3 regions of the Amycolatopsis sp. NPDC000009 genome follow, and region 3 is predicted to be linked to each of the others. Evidence: riboswitches for the same ligand, from Rfam matches in the RefSeq annotation. Region 3 holds a riboswitch; each other region holds the start of a gene.
What was found. Region 3 has a riboswitch for S-adenosylmethionine ahead of ACZ3HL_RS30955 (aminotransferase class V-fold PLP-dependent enzyme). Riboswitches for the same ligand answer to the same signal wherever they lie in the genome.
Positions count from the first base shown of each region.

Region 1: linked by a shared signal. The riboswitch ahead of thrC (threonine synthase) and the one ahead of ACZ3HL_RS30955 (aminotransferase class V-fold PLP-dependent enzyme) in region 3 are both predicted to bind S-adenosylmethionine.
Region 2: linked by a shared signal. The riboswitch ahead of ACZ3HL_RS08730 (methionine ABC transporter ATP-binding protein) and the one ahead of ACZ3HL_RS30955 (aminotransferase class V-fold PLP-dependent enzyme) in region 3 are both predicted to bind S-adenosylmethionine.

Region 1 is NZ_JBVHDI010000001.1:416,832-424,614, forward strand. It holds gene ACZ3HL_RS02165 (hypothetical protein) at 1-116, opposite strand, end outside; partial or broken gene ACZ3HL_RS02170 (ComEC/Rec2 family competence protein) at 167-1,774, shown strand; gene thrC (threonine synthase) at 1,792-3,057, opposite strand; SAM riboswitch class I at 3,071-3,203, opposite strand; gene holA (DNA polymerase III subunit delta) at 3,339-4,322, shown strand; gene rpsT (30S ribosomal protein S20) at 4,375-4,635, opposite strand; gene ACZ3HL_RS02190 (EamA family transporter) at 4,968-5,873, shown strand; gene ACZ3HL_RS02195 (VOC family protein) at 5,897-6,271, shown strand; gene ACZ3HL_RS02200 (class I SAM-dependent methyltransferase) at 6,268-6,855, opposite strand; gene lepA (translation elongation factor 4) at 6,969-7,783, shown strand, end outside.
Region 2 is NZ_JBVHDI010000002.1:537,005-544,787, reverse strand. It holds gene ACZ3HL_RS08740 (ABC-F family ATP-binding cassette domain-containing protein) at 1-1,318, opposite strand, end outside; gene ACZ3HL_RS08735 (4-(cytidine 5'-diphospho)-2-C-methyl-D-erythritol kinase) at 1,385-2,350, opposite strand; gene ACZ3HL_RS08730 (methionine ABC transporter ATP-binding protein) at 2,470-3,480, opposite strand; SAM riboswitch class I at 3,692-3,782, opposite strand; gene rsmA (16S rRNA (adenine(1518)-N(6)/adenine(1519)-N(6))-dimethyltransferase RsmA) at 4,006-4,842, opposite strand; gene ACZ3HL_RS08720 (GNAT family N-acetyltransferase) at 4,883-5,467, shown strand; gene ACZ3HL_RS08715 (DUF222 domain-containing protein) at 5,614-6,621, shown strand; gene ACZ3HL_RS08710 (transglycosylase family protein) at 6,680-7,783, opposite strand, start outside.
Region 3 is NZ_JBVHDI010000014.1:207,802-215,584, reverse strand. It holds gene ACZ3HL_RS30975 (AsnC family protein) at 1-808, shown strand, start outside; gene ACZ3HL_RS30970 (RluA family pseudouridine synthase) at 850-1,776, opposite strand; gene lspA (signal peptidase II) at 1,773-2,336, opposite strand; gene ACZ3HL_RS30960 (hypothetical protein) at 2,361-2,993, opposite strand; gene ACZ3HL_RS30955 (aminotransferase class V-fold PLP-dependent enzyme) at 3,013-4,368, opposite strand; SAM riboswitch class IV at 4,401-4,515, opposite strand; gene ACZ3HL_RS30950 (M23 family metallopeptidase) at 4,644-5,336, opposite strand; gene ACZ3HL_RS30945 (potassium/proton antiporter) at 5,468-6,946, opposite strand; gene ACZ3HL_RS30940 (ArsR/SmtB family transcription factor) at 7,059-7,742, opposite strand.

The DNA of each region.
Region 1 (7,783 bases), on a different contig from region 3:
ACGATGCCGCCGAGGACGGCGAGCGCGGGCAGTACTCCGAGGAAGACCAGCACGATCACCACGGCGGCGCTGACCAGCAGCGTTACCGGCAGACCGAGCCTCATGAACCCTGACATTCAAGCTCCCGGGGGTCGGGGTTCGTCAGGTCGCATGTGCCTGACGAACATTGTCAGGCGGGAACGTGGCGATCGTCTGCGGCTCGATCCTTCTCCTGCTGAGGGTGCTCCGGGTCGGGCCGCGGACCTCCGCCGCCGCGGCCGCCGCGGGGCTCGCCGGGTTCGTGGTCCTTGCCGGGCCCGCGCCCAGCGTGCTCCGCGCCGGGGTGATGGGGGCGGTCGGGCTGCTGGCGCTGGCACTGGGGCGCCGGGGTTCGGCGCTGCCCGCGCTGGCGTTCGCGGTGGCCGGGCTCGTCGTGGCCGACCCCGCGATGGCCGCCGACTTCGGGTTTGCGCTTTCGGTGCTGGCCACGGCCGGTCTGGTACTGCTGGCGCCGAGGTGGGCGGAATGGCTGGTCGGACGCGGCGTTCCGGCCGGCTACGCCGAGGGGCTGGCCATCCCGCTGGCCGCGTTCGTGGTGACGACGCCGGTCATCGCGGGCATGGCGGGATCGGTCAGTCTCGTCTCGGTGGTGACCAACGTGCTCGCCGCGCCGGTGGTCGCCCCGGCCACCGTGTTCGGTGTGCTCGCCACCGTCGTCGGCCCGTGGTGGCCGTCGGCGGGAAGGTTGCTGGTCCGCCTGACCGAACCCGAGGCGAGCTGGCTCATCACCGTGGCCCGCCACGGCGCCCGTGCGCCGGGAGCGGTCCTGGACTGGCCCGATGGCTGGTGGGGCGGGCTGCTGGCGGCCGGATTACTCGTCATCCTGCTCGTCGCCATCCGGCTGCGGCACGCCAGGATCCTCCTGGCGGTCGCGTTGGCCGCCGGGCTGCTCGTCTTCGTGCCGGTGCGAGTGCTTGCTCCGGCGTGGCCACCGGCGTCGTGGAGTGCCGTCGCCTGCGACGTCGGGCAGGGTGATGCCGTCGTCCTCGCCACGGGCGAGCAAGGGAGGGCGGTCCTGGTCGACACCGGGCCGGAACCGGGACCGGTCGACGAATGCCTGAGCAGGCTGGGCGTCGACCGGGTGCCGTTGATCGTGCTGAGTCATCTGCACGCCGACCACATCGGCGGTCTCGAATCCGTCTTCGAGGGCAGGTCGGTCGGGGCGGTCGCCGTCGGCCCCGGCCGGGCTCCCGCGTGGGCGTGGCAGCAGGTCGCGGACGAGACCGCGCGCCGCGGGATTCCCCTGCTGGAGCTGGAGATCGGACAACGGCTGGACTGGCCGCGGCTGTCGCTGGACGTACTGGGGCCGCGGTATGTCACCAGCCGATCGGTCCGTGAACAGGACGGAACGGTGATCAACAACGGTTCCGTCGTCCTGCGCGCCGGGACCCCGGCGGGCCGGGTGCTGCTGACGGGCGATGTCGAGCTTGCGGCGCAGGCCGACCTGATGACCGAGGGCGCGGAACTCCGTGCCGAGATCCTGAAGGTCCCCCACCACGGAAGCCGTTACACGGCACCGGATTTCCTCAACGCCGTCGCGCCGCGGGTGGCGTTGGTGAGCGTTGGCGCCGGAAACACCTACGGGCATCCGAACAAGTCCACTTTGGACAACTTGGTGGCCGTGGGTGCGTCGGTCGCGAGGACGGACACGGACGGCGACACCGCTGTCATCGCCGACGCGCGAGGTCTCGCCCTGGTACGCCGGGGTGAGCCCCGCGGCCCGCCTCGTTCTTGAGGCGGGCCGCGGGGAGCTCAGATGCCCAGAGCTTCGCGGACCGCGTCGGCCGAGGCGCTGACGGTGGCCTTCGGGCCGATCTTGTCCTCGACGGCGTCGAGGGTCTTGAGGCCGTCGCCGGTGATCAGCAGGACGATCTCCTCGTCCGGGTTGAGCTTGCCGGTCTCGATGAGCTTCTTGGCCGTCGCGACGGTGACGCCGCCGGCGGTCTCGGTGAAGATGCCCTCGGTGCGGGCGAGCAGCCGGATGCCCTCGACGACCTCTTCGTCGGTGACGTCTTCGATTGCGCCACCGGTGCGGTTGACCACGTCGAGGACGTAGGGGCCGTCGGCCGGGTTCCCGATCGCCAGCGACCGGGCGATCGTGTCCGGTTTGACCGGCTGGACGACGTCGTGCCCGGCGCGGAAGGCCGCCGAGACGGGGGAGCAGCCGGTGGCCTGCGCGCCGAACACCTTGTACGGCGTCTCCTCGACGAGGCCGAGCTGCCCGAACTCGCGGAAACCCTTGTCCACCTTGGTGAGCTGGGAACCGGAGGCGATCGGCACCACGATCTGGGAGGGAAGCCGCCAGCCGAGCTGTTCGGCGACCTCGAAGGCCAGCGTTTTGGAGCCTTCCGAGTAGTAGGGCCGGACGTTCACGTTGACGAACGCCCAGCTCTCCTGCTCGGCGGCGAGCTGGGTGGCGAGCCGGTTCACGTCGTCGTAGTTGCCGTCGACCGCGATCAGGTCACCGTCGTACACGGCGGTGGTGAGGATCTTGGCGCGTTCCAGGGTCTTCGGGATCAGCACGACCGACCGCCAGCCGGCGCGGGCCGCCGCGGCGGCGACGGCGTTGGCCAGGTTGCCGGTCGAGGGACAGGCGAGCACGTCGAACCCGAACTCGCGCGCGGCCGCCAAGGCGACGGCGACCACGCGGTCCTTGAAGGAGTGCGTGGGGTTGCCGGTGTCGTCCTTGACCCAGACCTTCTTGACACCCAAGGCTTTCGCGAGCCTGTCAGCCTGGATGAGCCGGGTGGCGCCGGGTTCGGTGTTGGGAATCTCTTCGACGTTCGAGGGAACGGGAAGGAGTTTCTTGTAGCGCCAGATGTTCTTCGGCCCGGCTTCGATGTCCTCGCGGCGCACGCGGCCGAAGTCGTAGGCGACTTCGAGCGGCGAGAAGTCCTCGGCGGAAACGAATTCTGGAGCGAGCGGCTGCCGGTGTCCCTCTTCCTTCGACACCAGTTCGACGGCCGGTCCGAGATCCGGGGTCTTGGTGGTGGAGGTCGTGCCGAGGGTTGCGGTCATCGCGAGGTTCCTTTCCTCATCTGCCCCGCCATGGCGGGCCGGAATTGGCACCGTGTTCGTCAGCTATCCCGCGATCGCGGAATGACAGGCTGACGCCGGTTGCCGGGGCTTCATCGGGCCGTTCCCTCTGCCCCTCTGGATGAGCGGTATTCGATTGTCGGCACGCGTGTGATCGCGTCGCCTCGCCAACACCGTACGACATGAGGCTCAGGTGGGGCCACCGTGCCCGCAACACATCACCGGACAAAGCACACGAGAGGAGGAGTGGCAGGATCGTCATCGTGACGACGCAAGCTTCCGCCCCATCGCCGCTGGTCCTGGTTCTCGGTGAGGAAGAGCTGCTGATCGAACGCGCGGTCCGCAGCGCTTCGGACGCGGCCAAAGCGGCTGATCCGACGGCGGATCTCACCCGGATCCGGGTGTCGGACCTCACAGTCCCGGCGCTCGCGGAGATGGTCAGCCCCTCCCTGTTCGCCGAAGGGAGGGTGATCGTCCTCGAGTCCGCGCACGACATCTCGCAGGAGCTCGCCGACGGGGTGATGGCCTACGTCAAGGCCCCCGCCGACGGCATCGTGCTCGTCGTCGTGCACAGCGGAGGTGGCCGGAGCAAGGCCGCGAAGGGGCTCCCCGCCGCCTTGAAGAAGGCCGGTGCGGAGGTCGTCGAATGCCCGAAACTGACCAAGGCCGCTGAGCGGGAGTCTTTTGTCCGCAACGAGGTCCGCCGCGTCGGCGGGAAGATCGACGGTGCGGCCGTGCTCGCGCTGATCGACGCGGTCGGCTCGGATCTGCGTGAACTGTCGTCGGCCGCGACCCAGCTGGTCGCGGACGCCGGCGGAGTGGTCGACGAGCAGGCGGTCCGGCGCTATCACCGGGGCCGTGCGGACGTGAACGGGTTCGCCGTGGCGGAGAAGGCCGTCGCCGGGGACAAGGCGGCGGCACTGGAGTCGCTGCGCTGGGCGATGCAGCTGGGCGTCCCGCACGTGCTGGTGGCGGACGCCCTAGCCGACGCAGTCCGCACGATCGCGCGGGTGTCCGGTGCTGGTCGAGGCAACCCGAACCAGATGGCGGGTGAGCTGGGGATGCCGCCCTGGAAGGTGCGCAAGGCGCAGGGGCAGGCCCGCGGCTGGGGCCAGGACGGGCTCGCCACCGCGATGCGGGTGGTCGCCCGGCTCAACGCCGAGGTCAAGGGGGTCGCGGCCAACCCCGAGTACGCGTTGGAGCGTGCCGTCCTGGAGGTCGTCGACGCCCACGGCACAAGCCGCTGAACACGGCGAAGGGCCCCGGTGACTGGCGTCACCGGGGCCCTTCGAAAGCCGATCAGAGAGAGTTCGCGCGCTTCGCCAGCGCGGACTTCTTGTTGGCGGCCTGGTTGGCGTGGAGAACGCCCTTGGTCACGGCCTTGTCCAGCTTCTTGGCCGCGTCCTTCTGCAGCTCCAGGGCCTTGGCCTTGTCGCCGGCGTCGGCGGCCTCGCGGAACTTGCGGATCGCGGTCTTCACCGAGGACCGGATCGCCTGGTTGCGCTGACGCGCCTTCTCGTTGGTGGTGATGCGCTTGATCTGCGACTTGATGTTGGCCACGGGGGCGCTCCTCTTGAATCTCTCGGTGGTTTCATCGCCGCGCTGTGACCGGCCCTGCGTGCTCGTGGGAGCGCGCGGGTTTCCTCCATGACGGAATGCCACACGACGGTGAGAGGCAAGCTTAACAGCCGTCCGGGGATGGCTCGCGGCCACCTCGGGGCGGGGGCTTGAGGTACGGTGCGAAGCGTAGTGCCTAGGGTTCCGCCGCCTGCCCGCTCAGGAAAGCACACAATCAGGGCAGACGGGACAGGTCCGAGCGGCACCATCGGCGGGGCCGGAAGCGCCGCCGTTCATCTGACGGGACAAAAGCCTGGAGGACCGGTGTTTTCCGCATGCGCGGAAAACGTGAAAGGTCCGCCGTGAACGCCACCGCCCTGTCCTTCGTCCTCATCGCCGCCGTCATCCACGCGGGCTGGAACCTCGCGGCCAAGCGGATCCGTCGTGGCGGAGCCCGGTTCGTCTGGGCTTACTACAGTCTCTCCGCCGTCCTGCTCGTCCCCGTCATGGCCGTCTCGCTGACCGTGGAGCCGCAACGTCCACAGTGGACATGGTTGTTCGCCGCGGTGGTCACGGCGGTGTTCCACGTCACCTACGGGATCGTCCTCCAGCGGGGCTACGCCGTCGGCGACCTTTCCGTCGTCTATCCCGTCGCCCGCGGTACCGGACCGCTGCTCTCGGTGCTCGCGGCCGTCGTGTTGCTCGGCGAGCGGCCGGGCGTGCTCGGCCTGGTGGGCGCGTTCCTCGTCGTAGCCGGGGTGCTGGTGATCGGCTCCGGGCGGGCGCCGGCGCATGCCGATGCCGCCGATCGTGCCGCCCGCCGCAAAGGCCTGGTCTACGGACTGCTGACCGGGCTCACGATCGCCGCCTACACCCTGTGGGACGCGCATTCGGTCACGGGCCTCGGGGTCCCGCCGATCGTCTACTTCGGAACCGGCGCGATCGTGCAAAGCCTCCTGATGACGCCATACGCGCTGAAGGACCGCGACGAGGTCTCGTGGCTCTGGCGAGAACACAAGCGTGAGGTGCTGATCGTCGGCGCGCTCTCGCCGGTCGCCTACCTGCTGGTGCTCTATGCCCTCCAGATCGCTCCGGTGAGTCTCGTCGCACCAGCGAGGGAGCTGAGCATCGTCCTGGGTGGGCTTGCCGCCTGGCTGGTCCTGGGGGAGGCGAACGCCGTCCGCAGGCTGGCCGGCTCGGTGGTGGTGCTGGCGGGGATCACCGCGATTGCGATGGCCTGAACCCATCCGGTAGGGATTGAGCCATGGACGTGCTGAGCAGCAGGGTGCTGATCCACCCGAAGGACCTCGACGTGTCGACGGCGTTCTATCGGGACACCCTGGGCCTGGCCATCGACAAGGAGTTCCCTGGCGGGACGGTGTTCTTCGCCGGGAACGGCTCGATCGAGATCGTCGGTACCGGGAAGACCGGCCCGACCCCTGACGTCGCCTTGTGGCTCCAGGTCCGGGACCTGGCGGCGGCGCTCGAGGAACTCGTGGAGAAGGGTTTGGAGCCCGTCCGCGGGGCACAGCGCGAACCCTGGGGTCTGGACGAAGCGTGGATCGCCGACCCGGACGGCACCAGGATCGTGCTGGTCGAGGTGCCGCGTGAGCATCCGTTGCGCACGGATCCGCGTTAGTCCAGCGGCTTGATCGCGCGCAGCTGAGCGGCGAGTGAGGCGCCGAAGCCCGGCGGTTCCCAGGTCCAGGTCTGCAGGTCGGTGAAGCCGGCGGCGGCCACTTCGTCGGCCAGTTCGTGCCGGGACACCGGCAGCCACTTCTCGTGCGAAGACAGCAGCAGTCTTCCGCCGGGACGCAGCACGCGGAACAGCTCGGCGAAACCGGCCGCCCGGTCCTCCCACAACTGCACGTTGTTGACGCTCAGGACCACGTCGACGCTCTCGTCCGGCTGGCCGGTGGCGTCCGCGGTGCCGTGCCGCAGCTCCACCTCGTCGCCGCAGCGGCGGCGCGAGCGGGCGAGCATCTCCAGGGAGGGGTCGACGCCGATCGCGCGGCCCGCGCGTTCGGCCGTGGCCTCAAGGCCGACGCCCGGGCCAGGGCCCACGACCAGGGCGGTTTCGCCCGACTCGATCGACGCCAGCTCGACGACGCGAAGCTCGGTGGCGGCGTTGCCGTGCGCCATCGCCCGGCCGCCGAACCGGCCGAGCAGTCCCCGGGGATGGCCGAACGTTCGGTCGAGTATCTGGGACAGTGAAGTGCTCATACTTCGAGGGCACCACAGCTCATCACGGGCCGCATCGGGGATGACCCCCACTCGCACCCGGAGCGGCATGGGAGCATAGAGATGGCACACCCCGACCTTCGCGAGGAAACCCGTTGACGACGTTCGCCGACACGACCTTCACGCCCCCGGAGCTCATCCGGAACTTCTGCATCATCGCGCATATCGACCACGGCAAGTCGACCCTGGCCGACCGGATGCTGCAGCTCACCGGCGTGGTCGAGGAACGGGCCATGCGAGCTCAGTACCTCGATCGAATGGACATCGAGCGGGAGCGCGGCATCACCATCAAGGCGCAGAACGTGCGCCTGCCCTGGAAGGTCGACGGGCAGGACCACGTCCTGCACATGATCGACACCCCGGGCCACGTCGACTTCACCTACGAGGTCTCCCGCGCCCTCGAGGCGTGTGAAGGCGCCGTCCTGCTGGTCGACGCCGCGCAGGGGATCGAGGCGCAGACGCTCGCCAACCTGTACCTCGCGCTGGAGAACAACCTCCAGATCATCCCGGTGCTCAACAAGATCGACCTGCCGTCGGCGGATCCGGACAAGTACGCCGCCGAGATCGCGCACATCATCGGCTGCGAACCCTCGGACGTGCTGCGCGTGTCCGCGAAGACCGGTGTCGGCGTCGGTGACCTGCTCGACGCGGTGGTGAAGCAGGTGCCCGCGCCGCAGGGTGACGCCGACGCCCCGGCACGGGCGATGATCTTCGACTCGGTGTACGACACCTACCGGGGCGTCGTGACCTACATCAGGGTCGTCGACGGCAAGATCACGCCGCGCGAGCGGATCAAGATGATGTCCACCGGCGCCACCCACGAACTCCTCGAGGTCGGGATCATCTCGCCGGAGCCCAAGGCCAGCAAGGGGCTGGGCGTCGGTGAGGTGGGCTACCTCATCACCGGGGT
Region 2 (7,783 bases), on a different contig from region 3:
TGTCGATGTCGAGATCGTTCGTCGGTTCGTCGAGCAGCAGCACGTTGGGCTCGGCCATCAGGAGCCGGCACAGCTGCAGACGGCGGCGTTCACCACCGGAAAGGTCCTCGACCGGCGTCCACTGCCGCGCGGCGGGGAACCCCAGCTTTTCGGCCAGCTGCGAAGCGGTGAGCTCCTGCTTGCCGAACACGACCCGTCCGGAGACCTCTTCGATCGCCTGCAGCACACGCAGATCGCCCGGCAGGTCGTCGAGCTCCTGCCGCAGATGTGCGAGGCTGACCGTCTTGCCCTGGATGCGTCGACCCGTCTCAGGCTCCCTGTCACCGCCGAGCAGCTTGAGGAGCGTCGTCTTGCCGGACCCGTTGACGCCGACCAGGCCAATCCGATCGCCGGGCCCGATTCGCCAGGTGACGTGATCGAGCAGGGTGCGGTCGCCGACGGTCAACGTGGCGTCCTCGATCTCCAGCACGGTCTTCCCCAGCCGACGGCGCGCGAACGCCTGCAGCTCGACCGAATCACGCGGCTCCGGCACGTCGGAGATCAACGCCTCCGCCGCCTCGACGCGGTAGCGGGGCTTCGAGGTCCTGGCCTGCGGACCGCGGCGCAGCCACGCGAGCTCTTTACGAGCGAGGTTCTGTCGCTTCTCTTCTGCCGTCGCCGCCAGCCTCGCCCGCTCTGCGCGCGCGAAGATCCAGTCCGCGTAACCGCCCTCGTACTGCTCGACACGACCGTTGGCGACCTCCCAGGTCACACTCGCGACCGTGTCGAGGAACCACCGGTCGTGCGTGACGACCACGACCGCGATCTTGCGGTTGAGCAGATGATCCGCGAGCCAGCGCACACCTTCGACGTCGAGATGGTTGGTCGGCTCGTCGAGGACCACGAGGTCCAGTTCACCGGTGAGGGCGGCCGCCAGCGCCACCCGGCGGCGTTCGCCACCCGACAGGTTCGCCGTTTCCTTGTCGATGCCGAGAGCGGTGATGCCCAGACCATCCATAATGGACCGGACACGTGCGTCAGCGGCCCACTCGTGCTCCGCGCCGTAGCGCTCCAGCACGACATCTCCGACCGTGCTGCCGTCGGGAAGTTCGGTTCGCTGGGTGACCACCGCCATCCGCAAACCCCGGACCTGGCTGACCCGTCCCGTGTCCGGCTCGCTGATCCCGGCGAGGACCTCCAGCAGCGTCGTCTTCCCGCCCCCGTTGAGACCGACGACACCGATACGCTGCCCCTCCGCCACACCGAGCGAAACACCGTCGAGCAGCGGGCGCACCCCGAAGGACTTGCTCACCGACTCCAGGTTGACCAAGTTGGCCATGCCTCAGCCGATCCTTTCCAAAGCTCGCACCACAAACGAATTAGTCGGTGTCCATTTCGGACACCCTCATGCGTGCACCCGAGGCGGCGACGGCCGCGGCGCGTCGTCCCCGCCGACCAGCCGGGCTCCGGGGACCGGCCCGTGCGCGACGCGCACCGTGCGACAGACACCCGCGCCGGACAGTTCCGCGGCGACCTCGACGGCCGACTGGGCGTCCGCGCACAGGAACGCGCAGGTCGGCCCGGATCCGGACACGGTGCCGGCGAGCGCACCAGCGTTGACTCCCGCCCGTAACGTGCGACGCAGCCCCGGACGCAACGAAACAGCGGCCGCCTGGAGGTCATTGCCGAGAAGCAGCGCCAGTTGCCGCGGATCGCCGGATGCCAGCGCTTCCACCACCGGAGTATGCGAGCCGATCCGCGGCGGGCTGCCCTCTTCACGCAACTTGTCCAGCTCGCCGAACACCCTCGGAGTCGAAAGCCCACGCTGGTCGAAGGCCAAGACCCAGTGGAAGGTGTGCCTCGACAAGACAGGCACCAGCTGCTCGCCTCGGCCGGTGCCCAGCGCTGTCCCGCCGTAAAGCGCGAAAGGAACATCGCTACCGAGCTTCGCGGCGATACCCGCCAGTTCGTCGCGGGAAATGTCGAGTTTCCAGAGCGACGCGAGCCCCACCAGGGTCGCGGCCGCGTCGGCGCTGCCACCGGCCATCCCGCCCGCGACCGGGATGCCTTTGCGCAGCACCACTCTGACCTTGGACTCGCCGTCCGCCTTGCCGACATGGGCCGCCAGCGCCTGCGCAGCCTTCCAGGCGAGGTTGTTGGCTCCTATCGGTACGGAACCTTCACCTTCGCCGTAGACCTCGACGCCGGGGTCCTCGGTGACCGCGACGGTCACCTCGTCGGTCAGGGAAAGCGCCTGGAACACGGTCACCAGCTCGTGGTAACCGTCCGGGCGTACGTCACCGACCGACAGGTGCAGGTTGACCTTGGCGGGAACCCTGACGGTTACTGGGGGCGGTACGACGGCGAGCACGCCTCAAGCCTACGTGGCCGCTCCACTTGCGCTGTCACCAGGAGAAAGAGAACGGACGGGCATACGCGAACGGGCCGCCCCGGACGCGATTCGTCCTGAGCGGCCCGTTCGAGGAGAAATCAGGCGGCGACACCCTGCGGTCCGCGGACCGGGTGGGTCACGTGGCCGCCACGTTCGGCGATCCAGGCGAGCGCGGCGTCCGCGCGCTCACCGCGCACCCCGAGGCGGAACCGGCCGACCGGAGTGTCTCCGATCCGGGTCAGGCCGCCCCCGATGGTGGCGAGCTCGACGTCGAAGCGACCGGCGGCCTCCGGCAGCAGTGCACCGACCGAGGCGAAGCCGACGAGCACGACGTCCACCGCACGGTCGTACTTCGAGGCCTGTGCCCGCCCGGTTTCGATCGCGGGAAGCAGCGCCTGCGCGGTCCGGCTGTTCGGGTCGGAGACCAGGTCGAGCACGGTTCCGCGTTCGATGACCGCGCCGGCCTCCAGCACGGCGACGTCGTCGCAGACACGGCGGACGACACCGGCGTCGGGCGTGGTGAGCAGCACGGTGACGCCGAGCTCGGCCCGCGCACGGTCGAGCACGGTCAGGACCGCACCGGACTCCTCGGACTGCACGCCCGCGGTCGGGTCGTCGGCCAGGAGCACGGACGGCCCGGCGGCCAGCGCCTTGGCGATGGCCACTCGGCGCAGCTGCCCCTCGGACAGGTCGCCCGGTCGCTGCCCCGCACGGGGTGTGAGCCCGACCAGGTCGAGCAGGTTGCCGACCCGGGTGCGACGCTGCGGCCCGTCGAGGCCGAGCTGCTCGAGCGGCGAAGCGATGTTGCCGGCGATGGTGCGCTCGGCGAGCAATTCCGGCTTGGTGCTCACGACGCCGACCTGGCGCCGGATTTCCCGGAGTCGGCGTCCGTCGAGAGTCCCGGTGTTGAGGCCGTCGAGGCGAACGACGCCGCGGTCGGGACGCTCCTGAAGACCGATGCACCGAGCGAGGGTCGATTTGCCGGAGCCCGCCGGACCGACGACTCCGAACAGCGAGCCAGCTTGGATTTCCACGCTCACATCGCGCAGTGCGACGACGGGATTTCCGTTGAGGGGAAAGGACTTGGACAGGTTTTCGACAGTGATCACGAAAGGCTCCATGCACATGGGGCGCTGCTTCTTTCGAGCGCGCCGACCGTCACCGAGTGACCGTCCGGAAACGGACGGATTCAGAGGTAAGGGAAAGGACTCAGGCAGTAACGGTGGAGCGTCGACACGCACTTACCGTGCGGCGACCTTCATCGACGACACGTCGCCTGGTCAGCAGGAGCGGGTGGGTGACCCTGTTCATTAGGCACAGCCTCCATCGGTCCTGGCTGTAGCACCTGCCCTGTGGAGGGTGGTTGCTGCGACTTCGGCGAGCCAGGTCTCTCAGTCGCTCGGGATGGCTTACTGAGTAAAACCGATCCCACTGGATGAAAGCAAGCACGTAGGCGCAGATCACACGTCTGGTCGCGTCCATCATACAGGATGGGCTGTCCACATCATGAGATGCCGCCAGCTACATCCGGCTCACGACAGGCGTGCTGCCTGCTAAGACGAGATTCGTCCGCGTCGAATCGAGGGGAGGAACCACGCAGCCGCGCGGCTCCGGTCACACCCGCGACAGGGTGGTCAGCCGGCGGCCGCGGCGATCCGGGCGAACTGATGAACGTCCAGCTGTTCCCCGCGGGTCTTGGGGTCGATTCCCGCCTTTTCGAGCAGTTCCCCCGCGCGTTCGGCGGAACCGGCCCACGACGCCAACGCGGCTCGCAAGGTCTTCCGCCGTTGCGAGAAGGCGGCATCGACGACCGCGAACAGCCGCTCCCGCTCCACGGACGACACCACGTCGCCCCGCTCGAACGAGACCAAGGCGGAGTCCACGTTCGGAACGGGCCAGAAAACCGCTCGGGGCACCGCGGCGACCTTGCGCGTCTTCCCGTACCAGGCGAGCTTGACGCTGGGCACGCCGTAAGTCCGGCTTCCCGGCCCCGCCGCCATCCTGTCCGCGACTTCGGTCTGGACCATCACGAGACCACTGGTCAGCGACGGCAGTTCGGCGAGCAGGTGGAGCACGACGGGAACGGCGACGTTGTAGGGCAGGTTCGCGACGAGTGCCGTCGGCCGTGCGGGCAGATCGTCCGCGCTGATCCGCAACGCGTCAGCGCCGACGACCGCCAGCCTTTCGGCCCCACCTCGCTCGGCCACGGTGCTCGGCAGCCGCCCCGCCAGCACAGGATCGATTTCGACCGCGACGACCTCGGCGCCGGTCGCGAGCAGTCCGAGCGTCAGCGAGCCGAGGCCCGGCCCGACCTCCAGGACGACATCCCCTTCGCCGATCCCCGAGAGGTCGACGATGCGGCGCACCGTGTTGGGATCGTGCACGAAGTTCTGGCCGAGCTTCTTGGTCGGACGTACGTCCAGCTCGGCCGCCAGCGCCCTGATTTCCGCAGGACCGAGCAGTTCAGTCACCCGACGATCGTAACCACGTCCGGTAAGCCACGATTGGCCGGTGGACGACGTCGTACTCGATGGTGAGAAAGTCCGGCTGCGCGACTGGCGCCCGTCCGACCTCGGGCCGCTCCTCGACCTGCTCGATCCCGCGCGGCCTTGGCACGCAACGAACGGGCCCTACTTCGGCAGCCCGACCATGGCCGCCGCCGAATCCACGGCGCGCGAACTCACCACGATCAAGACCGAGCCACCCGATCCCCGCACCAGCCTCGCCGTGTGCGATTCGAGCGACGGAAGGTTGATCGGCCGGGTCAGCTGGTACTGGGAAAGCAGGGAGACCGACTGGCGGCGAATGGGGCTGGTCATCTACGACCAGCGGTATTGGGGCGGCGGGTTCGGCACCGAGGCCTTGCGCATGTGGACGACCTACTTGTTCTCCCGAACCGACGCGCTCCGCCTGGACTTCGCCACATTCTCGGGGAACCCGGGAATGATCACCGTCGGGCGGCGCCTCGGGTTCGTCGAAGAAGGCCGGTTCCGGCGAGCCCGGCGCTGGTCCGGCGGCGTCCATGACGCCGTCGTCTACGGGGTGCTCCGCGAGGAGTGGGATCGGATGCATCGCCCAGGCATGGGGCCGACCTGATCCGGCCCCACCATCCGGATGGCTTTTCCCAAGCGACACGCATCCCACTCAAGGGTGATCGGCGCAGGTCGGCGCAGCCGGAGCGTGATGATCATCCACTCGATCGATACCGTGCATTCGTTCGAATCTGCCTCGACAATCGAGGGATGACCAGCACAAACATTCCCAAGGCCTTCCCGCTCAACCTGCCGGAAGGTGACGCCGAACTGCTTCTCGACGAGTTGCAGACACGGCTACGCGAAGGGCGACGTCTTGTCGCCGAGGTCGGCCAGATCCTGGCCGAGATCGAGTCACGTGGTGTCCGGGATCTCTATGGATACAACTCGATCGCCGTCTTCTACGAGCATGTGGCCCGGGTGCCTCGTGCAGAGGCACAAAGAGTGACCGGCAGAGCGCTGGCACTCAATTCGAGACGGGCGCGCGACGGCACGTCGATCGACCCCGTCGCGCCCCTGACCGGCACTGCGGCCACCACCGGTGCGCTGGCCGAAGCCAGTATCGACCGGATCGTCACGGTTATGAAGAAGCTGCCCGAGCACGTCACCGCGAGCGCACGGCTCGAGGAGGAGAAGGGCTTGGTCGAGCTCGCCGGCGTCGCGAGACCGCGCGACGTGACGGTCGCAGGAACAGAGCTGCTCGCAAGACACGACCCGGATGGAAAACCCAAAGACGCCCCTGGTCCGCAACGGCAGCGGAGCGAGTTCTGGTTGCGCCAGAAACGAACCGGTCGTTGGGACATGCGCGGCAACCTCGATGCCGAGACGGGCGCCCGCCTGAACGCGCTCCTGGTGCCGCGGGCCTACCCGGCCCCCGACAAGGAAGCCGACGACCGTTCGCCGGCCGAGCGACGCGGCGACGCGTTCGCGGAGATCGTCGAGCTCGCGGAAAGCGACCCGGACATCCCTGTGCCCCGGCAGGGCTCGGAACAGGTCAGCGAGCAGCCTCAGGCTGCCGAGCCAGCCGAGGGGCCCAGAAAACACCCCAAGCCCGCCCAGACGCCGCCTCAGGGCCCCCAAAGCCCGCCCCGCGGCGGCGGAGGGGTTCGACAACCGGCCAGGAACGTGGCCCACATTCGGACTGCGCGCTGGTGGGCGAGACTCTCGAAACCGAGAGCCGGGAACCCGGCTCAGCCACCGAAGCCCCTAACGGCCTGAAGGCCACCTTGCGGGCGAACCCACACGATGACCTTCAGGAAGGAGGATGGATCTGGCGTCAGGCCTTCTTGCCACAGTGCGGCCAAGCGCCGTAGCCGCCACGGTCATCGCGGACCTTCTCGGCGACAGCGATCTGCTGGGCCTTGCTGGCCTGGTGCGGGTACGCGGCGTACTGGTCGCCACCGTAGGCGTCCCAGGTGCTCTTGTTGAACTGCAGGCCACCGTAGTAGCCGTTGCCGGTGTTGGCGGACCAGTTCCCGGTCGACTCGCACTGCGCGATGCGGTCCCAGGCGCCGGCGTCTCCGATGACCGGGTCGGCGGGCTTCTTGGTACCGACCTTGACGATCTTGGGCTTGGCCTCGGTGATGACCTCTTCCGAGACCTTCTCGCGGTCGACCTCTTTGCCGTTGCGCTTGGTGACCTTGTAGGTCACGGTCTTCTGGCCCGGGGTGCCCGGGTCCTCGACCTTGGTCTTGCCCTTTTCGAGGTTCGGGTCGTCGACCTTCTGCTCGGGCGGAGCGATTTCCTCGTTCTGCTTGACCATGGTGACGCCGGTCCGGCTGATGTGGACCTCGGCGCCGTCGACCAGCTTGACGTCGAGACCGCCGACGGCCTCGTCGTCGGGGCCGAGGGTCATCCGAAGCTCACCGAGGAATTCCTTGGTGGTGACGGAGTTGGTCTGAACCTTGCGCGGTTCGTTCGCGCCGTCGTAGACCGTGACGTTCTTGAGGGTCTTGACCTCGACGGTGGCGCCTTCGAGCGGCAGCTCGCCGTTCTGCGGGAGCGAGGTCCAGGTGCCGGCCTTGGCGAGGTCGGCGCGACCGAGCTGGTTCAGCGCTTCGCCGAGGTTGGTCGCGCGGACCCAGGACTCCTGCTGCGGTGCGCCGTCGACGATCAGGTTCAGCTTGCGACCGCGCTCCAGCTTGATGACGCCGCCATCGCCCACCTCGGCCTGAGGCGAGGGCGAGAGCGAGTCGTGCGCACCGACCGAGAGGCCGGCGTCTTCGAGGACCTCACCGACGGTGTCGCCGAAGCTGTGGACGGTCTGCTGCTTGCCGTCGACGTCGAGGGTGACGCTCTTGTTCATCGCCATCGCGGCCGCGCCGCCACCACCGAGGGTGAGCAGCACCGCCATGACGGTTCCCTTGAGGAAACGCTTCTT
Region 3 (7,783 bases):
TCGGACCGCCATCGCGGGCGCGCCGCCTTCGTGGGCTCAGCAACCTCAGCAGCCCCAGCAGCCTCCGCAGCCTCAGCGTCCGCCTGGGCATTCGGGACCGCACAACGTCCAGGGCACCCCCTCCGGGCCGTACAACGTCCAGGGGACGCCGTCGGGCGCGTACAACGTGCACGGCACGCCGTCGGGCCGCTACCCCGGACCGCCGTCGGCCCCGGTGCGTCAGCCGATGGCGCCGCCTCCGCGGCCCCCTGCCCCGCCGCCGCAGCAGTTCGCGCCGCCCCCGATGGCGCCCGCCGACCCCGTGATGAGCACCTGGGGCGTCCCGCAGACCGCGTCCTGGGCGCGCGGCGACGAACAGCAGGTCACCCCGCAGGCCGCCCCGGAGGGCAAGAAGGGCCGGACCGGTGACGTGATGGAGACCCAGGGCCTGGAGGGCGAGCAGCTCACCGTCCAGCTGCTCGAGGTCCAGGACCCGGCGGACTACCTGTTCAGCGCCGCGGGCTACTCGCTGGAAGCCGGGGAACGGTCGGTCGTGGTGCACACCGAGATCACCAACCGCGGGAACATCCCGTTCGTGTCGCTCCCGGACAACTACCTCGAACTGCTCACCGCGGACGGCAAGCCGATCACGAAGGCGCCGGTCTCGCTGACCTCGCGGCCGCCGCACAAGATCGGCGTCCGGCCAGGGGAGACCCTGGGCGGGCACACCGTCTACGTGCTGCCGGACGCCACCCGCGTGGTCGCCGTGCGCTGGTCTCCCCGGCCCGAGCCGGACGAGCGCACGCTGACCTGGTCGATCGAGGACTGACGCGCCCGTGCCGCATTCAGAGGACTAAACGCGGCACGTGCCTAGTTCTCGTCCTGCAGGATCCGGAGCGCGTTCGCCAGGTCGTCCGGGTACTCCGACTCGAACTCGACCCAGCGCCCGTCGGACGGGTGGGCGAAGCCGAGCGTCTTCGCGTGCAGCCACTGCCGGGAGAGCCCGAGCTTGCGCGCCAGCACCGGGTCGGCACCGTAGGTCAGGTCACCGACGCACGGATGCTTGAGCGCCGAGAAGTGCACGCGGATCTGGTGCGTGCGCCCGGTCTCCAGTTTGATCTGGGCCAGCGACGCGGCGCGGAAGGCCTCGACGACCTCGTAGTGCGTGACGCTGGGCCGCCCGCCCTGGACGACGGCGAACTTGTAATCGTGCCGGGGATGCCGGTCGATCGGCGCGTCGATGGTGCCGCGCGTCGGGTCCGGGTGGCCCTGCACGATGGCGTGGTAGCCCTTGTCGACGGTGCGTTCCTTGAACGCCCGCTTCAGCACGGTGTACGCGTGCTCGCTCTTCGCCACGACCATCACGCCGGTGGTGCCGGCGTCCAGCCGGTGCACGACGCCCTGACGCTCGGCGGCGCCCGAGGTCGCGATGCGCAGCCCGGCGGCGGCGAGCCCGCCGACGACGGTCGGCCCGGTCCAGCCGGGGCTCGGGTGCACGGCGACGCCGACCGGCTTCGAGATCACCACGATGTCGTCGTCGTCGTGCAGGATCTTCATGCCTTCGACGGGTTCCGCGACGACCTCGATGGCCGAGGCCGGATCGGGCAGCGTCACTTCGAGCAGTCCGCCGGCGGTCAGCCGGTCCGACTTCCCGGCGGGCCTGCCGTCGAGGAGGATCTCGCCGGATTCGGCCAGTTCCGCCACGACAGTGCGGGAAAGACCCAGCAGTTTCGCCAGCCCCGCGTCGACGCGCATGCCGTCGAGCCCGTCGGGAACGGGCAACATCCGCGCGCTCATTCGCTCGCCGCTTTCTTCTTGTCCTTGGTGGATGTTCCGTCGTAGTCCTTGCCCAGCAAGGAAAGGATCACGATGAGCACGCCGCCGACGCAGATCGCGGAGTCGGCGACGTTGAAGATCGCCCAGCCCTGCCCGTTCGGCGCGAACGCGGAGATCATGTCGACCACGTGTCCCTGCAGCGGCCCGGGCGCACGGAAGATCCGGTCGGTCAGGTTGCCGAGCGCGCCGGCCAGCACCAGGCCGAGGCCGATCGCCCAGCCGACCGAGCGCAGCCGCCGGGACAGCCAGACGATGGCGATCACGACGGCGATCGCGACCAGCGCGAGCACCCAGGTCAGCCCGGTCGCCATCGAGAAGGCGGCACCGGGGTTGCGCACCAGCTGGAAGTACACGAGCCCGCCGAGGAACTCGACCGGTTGCTTGCCCTCCAGCGTGGACACGGCGATCTGCTTCGTGAGGAGGTCGATCCCCCACAGCACCGCGGCGACGGCGAACACCACGGCGACGCGCTTCTTGGGCAGCGGTGGCGACGGTGGCGCCGTTTCGGGCTCTGTACTCACTCCCCCATTGTCCACTGAGCGTGTTCAGGACTCCTCGGCGGCCGTCTTCGGCCTGCTCAGCAGCGCCGCGAACGCCCCGGCGAGCACGACCAGCGACGAAAGCACCAGCGCGAGCTGTCCTCGCGCGAGCACGACCGCGCAGAGCGCGAACGCCGCGGCCACGACGAGCACCAGCACACTGCGCTCCAGCCACGCGAGCCCCGCCAGGCCGAGCGTCAGCAGGATCGCGCTCCGGGTGTCGCCGTCGAGAGCGAATTCCCAGTAGCCGACCAGATCCGCCAGCACGATGGCGACCAGTCCGCCGAGCGCGATCGCGGCGACCTTCCACCAGCGCATGGCCTTCGTCCGGATGGCATAGAACAGCACCGTGCCGAGGTAGACCGCCAGGACGGCGAACAGCCAGCCGTCGTTCCGGCCGGCGATGTCGAACGACGCGTCCAGTGCGGCCACGTTCGCGCGGCTCATTTCGACCCCGTACAAGCCCGCGTATTTGCCATCACCGACGCCATACAGATCCTGGGTCAGGAACTGCTGGGCACCGGCGGGCGCGTAGGCGAACCAGCCCCCGGACCACATCCCGCCGAAGGCCACCACGATCAGCTGAGCGAAACCCAGCAACGCCAGCGGAAACCAGTAACGCGGTCGTTCGTTCCCCATGCCGGGTGAGGGTAGTGGGTCAGGAGCAGAACGGGGGAAGCTCCCGCGGGTCGTTCTCCGGCACCCAGCGGCCCTCCGGCTTCTCGTACTGCCAGCGCGCGCCGCGGGCGACGATCTGGCGCAACGCCAGGACGATCCGGTCCACGTGCTCGGTGGTGCTGCCGAGGCCGAGGCTGACCCGCACGGCCTGCTGCCCCGTGGAACCGGCCACGGCGATCAGCCGCTTCGTCGCCACATGCGCGCAGAACGCGCCGTCCCGCACGCCGATTCCGTACTCCGCGGACAACACCGCGGCGAGCCAGCCCGGGTCGAAACCGTCGACGACGAAGCTGAGCGTGCCGACCCGGTCGACCGGCGCGTCGAACAGCCGCAGTTCGGCGAATCCGGGGATGGCGGCGAGACCGCGACGCAGGCGCGTCAGCAGTTCCTCCTCGTGGGCGACGATGCCGTCCCAGTTCGCGGCCAGGGTCTCGCAGGCGACACCGAGCGCGTGGACGCCGACGGTGTTGGGCGACCCGGCTTCGTGCCGCTCGGGACCGGAATTCCAGACCACGCCGAGGTTCTCGGAGTCACGGTTGACGAGCTTCGTCGCGCCGCCACCGGCGAGGTACGGCTGAGCCGCGCGCAGCCAGTCGGCGCGGCCGATCAGCGCGCCGGCCCCGAAAGGGGCGTACAGCTTGTGTCCCGAGATCGCCACGTAGTCGACGTCCAGTTCGCGAATCGAGATCTTCCGGTGCGGCGCGAGCTGCGCCGCGTCCAGCGCGATCCGGGCGCCGTGCCGCCGCGCGACGGCCGCGATCTCCTTGACCGGCAACAGTTCCCCGGTCACGTTGGACGCACCGGTGAGCACCACCAGCCGCGGTCCCTGCGGGCAGTCCGCGAGCGCTTCGTCCACAGCGGACACCGCGGCGAGCCGGGTCCGAGGGGTTTCGATCCGGCGGACGTTCGGCCCCTTCCACGGCAGCAGCGCGGCGTGGTGCTCGGTGTCGAACACGACGACAGCCGTGTGCTTCGGCAGGCTGCGCGCGAGAAGGTTGAAGGAATCGGTGGTGTTGCGGGTGAACACGACGGTGTCGGTCGACCGCGCGTCGACGAAGTCACGCAGGATTCCGCGCGTGCGCTCGTAAAGCTTGGTCGAGACCTGCGACGCGAACCCGGCGCCGCGGTGCACGCTGGCGTACCAGGGCAGGAATTCGTCGACCGCGGCACGCACCTTGTCCAGACAGGGGGCGCTCGCCGCGTGATCGAGATTGGCGTAGCCGATGTCGCCGCCGGTGACCAGCGGAACCCGCAGATCGGCGCACGCGACCGCCGGGATTTCGTACGTGACAACGGTTTCAGCGGGGGTGTTCGTGCGTTCGAGAGCGAGAGTCATCGTCATCCTCCGGGCCAGGGGACCCGGCGAGGATCCCGCGCTTGCCCGTCGCACCACGCGACGAGCCAGGTCCTCACCCGGGGCACCCCACCGCGGAAGGAGGGTTGCCGGTCAGCTAGCCGGGGCTTGACGCTGACACTCGTGACCTACGGACGAAGTTAGCGGATGAGCGGCCGATCGAGCCAGCCCTCGTCCGCATCTTGAGACGCCGCTCACGTGCTCCGCAAGCGGGAAGAACCGCTGCCCGGCGCCGCGCCGCGCCGGGCAACGGCAGGTCAGACCCGGAAACGGCCGGGCAGCGGGACGGTCGCGCGGGAGGAGACCTCGGTCGCGGTGCCGGAGTACTGATCGGTGCCCGCGGTGAACTGCCAGCCGCCGAAGGTCTTGCCGTCGACGGCTTCGCCGTAGGCCTCGGCGACCTTGGTCGAGACGTCGTCGTAGGACAGGCCGTTCCAGTTGCCCGCGCCGACGCCGAAGTCGCGCGAGTCGCCGCCCTGCGCGGCGGCCGTGGGCAGGGTCCACAGGGTGAAGTGCACGTGGGCGCCGGTGCTGCTGCCACCACAGGGCAGCGCGTTGCCGGTCCGGCCGAGTGCGTCGCCAGGGGCGACCTTCTGGCCGTCGGTGACCGAAATGTTCTCCAGGTGGTAGTACCCGGTCCGCCAGCCGCCGTCGTGGTCGACGGTCACCCAGTCGCCGCCGGAGCAGTGCTGGATCCGCACCGTGCCCGCAAGCGGGGCGCGGACGGTCTTGTCACCCGGGCTGAAGTCGATGGCGTTCTTCACCCCGGACGTGCCGTTGTCCGAGTGGATCCCCGCCGAGTACACCGATTGGCCCGTCTCGAACGGGAGTCCGAACGTGGGGAAAGCACCGGCCGAGGGCGCGGCGGTCGCCGTCGGGGCGGCGAGAACCACTCCGACGAGTGCCACAGTGGCCCCCAGGCCAGCGAACCGCACAGGAAGTTTCGTCACCTTGCGTACTCCTTACCCCGTGACACTCACCCATTCGATGGAGTCGATTGCGGGGAAAGTAATCCAAAAGGAGTACGGATGGGAAGAATTTTCTGAGATCAACCGACGAACAGCTGGTGCCGGTTCGTGACCTACTGGCCGGATTCGCCCTTCCACCTGGCAAGGCGGCCCGCGCGGTCGACCGCCCGCAGGCGTCGTTCGGCCGCGTCACGGGCTTCGGCGGTGGTCACGACGAGTAACTGGTCGCGCTCCTGAAGCCTGGTGTTCTTGTTCGGCGTGAAGCCGGCGCCGTCACGGACGAGAAGACTGATCGTCGCCCCCACCGGCAGCCGCAGTTCGGCCAGGTACACGCCGTGCATCTTCGATCCCGCGTGGATGCGGACCTGCAGGAGTTCCGCGCCCATCTCGTCGAGCGGCGCGGAGTCGACGTCGATCTCGTGCGCCTCGGCGTGCTGGGCGAGCCCGAGCACTCTCGCGAGCGGGGTCAGCGTCGCTCCTTGGAGCAGCGTCAGCACGATGACCAGCACGAACACCGCGTCGACCAGCTTCTGAGCGCCCGGCACCCCGGACGACAGCGGGATGAGCGCGAGCACGATCGGGACCGCTCCGCGCAGCCCGGCCCAGGACAGGAACACCTGTTCTCGCCAGGGGATCTTGAACGGCAGCGCCGACAGCAGCACCGACAGCGGGCGGGCGAGCAGCAGCACGACCGCACCCGCCACCAGGCCCTGGACCAGGCTTTCGAAGATCCTGCTCGGCGAGGCGAACAGGCCGAGCAGCACGAACAGGCCGATCTGCGCGAGCCACCCGAGCCCCTCGGCGAACGACAGCGTGTCCGACCGGTGCGGCAGCTTCGAGTTCCCCAGCACCAGGGCCGCGACGTAGGTGGCGAGCAGGCCCGACGCGTGGGCGAGCTGCCCGCTCGAATACGCCACGACGCAGACCGCGACCGTGGCCAGCGGGTACAGACCGGTGGCGGGAAGCGCCGCCCGGCGCAGCGCGAACGCGCCGCCCCAGCCGAAGGCCAGCCCGATCACCAGCCCGGCGGCGAGTTCGTAGACCACCAGCAGCGGCAGCGACCAGTCGATGGTCGTGCCCTCGGCGAGGACGACGACGGCGATGTAGGCCGGGGCGTCGTTGATGCCCGACTCGATCTCCAGCGCGCCGACGAGCCGCTTGCCGATTCCCGCGGATCTCAGCACCGAGAAGACCGCGGCGGCGTCGGTCGTGGCCAGTACCGCGCCCCACAGCAACGCCATCCGCCAGTCCAGGCCCAGTAACCAGTGCAGGGCGGCACCGGTGACCGCGATGCTCACCACCACGGCCACTGTGGACAGTGCGATTCCGATGCCCAGCGACGGTTTCACGGCCGCCCAGCGGGTGGTGAGGCCACCTTCGGACAGGATCATCACCAGCGCGGCGAGGCCGAGCGACTGGGTGAGCTCGGGGTTGTCGTACTGGATGCCGAACCCGGTTTCGCCGAGCAGGACCCCTATCCCCAGGTACAGCAGCAGCGAAGGGAGGCCGACCCGGATCGACACCCGGACGGCGATCACGGCGACGAGCAGCACGGCGCCACCGGTGCCGAGGATGAGCGGGAGTTGCTCCATGTCGCCTCCCGTTCCGGTCGCCGTGAGGGCTCCAGAATAGTGAGGCGGTGATCGTCACACGTTCGTGTACCGGTCGGAAAGCACCCGGACAACCTGTGTTACAGACTGTCCATTAGGGACTCCGCAGGGCTACCAGGTCGACGCCGAGTTCCGCGAACGGCTTTTCCGCCGCGGGCAGGACCTTCACCGCGCGGTTGCCTTCACAGGACAACCAGCCGGCGCTCACTCCGTGAGACAGTAACGCCGCAGGAACGCGGCCCGCCAAATGATCACGCCGGACCGTCCAATCCAGACAGTCGCGCAGCATCGGGCGGCGGCCGCCGTCGACCTCCACCCCGAGCGCGCCGAGCACCTCGCGCCCGCGACCGGTCAACGTCAGGCCGTCTGCCTCGGCGATCAGCCCGGTGGCGAGCATCCCGTCTCGCAGCGCGACGCCGACCGTCCCGGCGAGGTGGTCGTAGCAGGTCCTGGCGAACTCGAGCCGCTTCACCCGCACCGACGACCGCAGCCCCTTCACCGGCCGATGTTCGGCGTGTTGCGCCAGATGCTCGATCAGCTCCGCCACCCGGGGGTCGGCTATCCGGACGTAACTGTGCCTCCCCTGTTTGACCCGCACGACGAACCCCGCGTCGGCCAGCTTCGTGACGTGCTCGCTCGCCGTCGACGCGGCCACCTCGGCCGCGCCCGCCAGCTCGGTCACCGTCCAGGCGCGCCCGTCGAGCAGCGCGAGGCACATCGACGCGCGGCTCGGATCGGCGAGCACGGCCGCGACCTCGGCCAGGGCGATCGTCTCCATGCGTCCACCGTAGAAGACCCACGGTTCGGCGACCGCCGAAC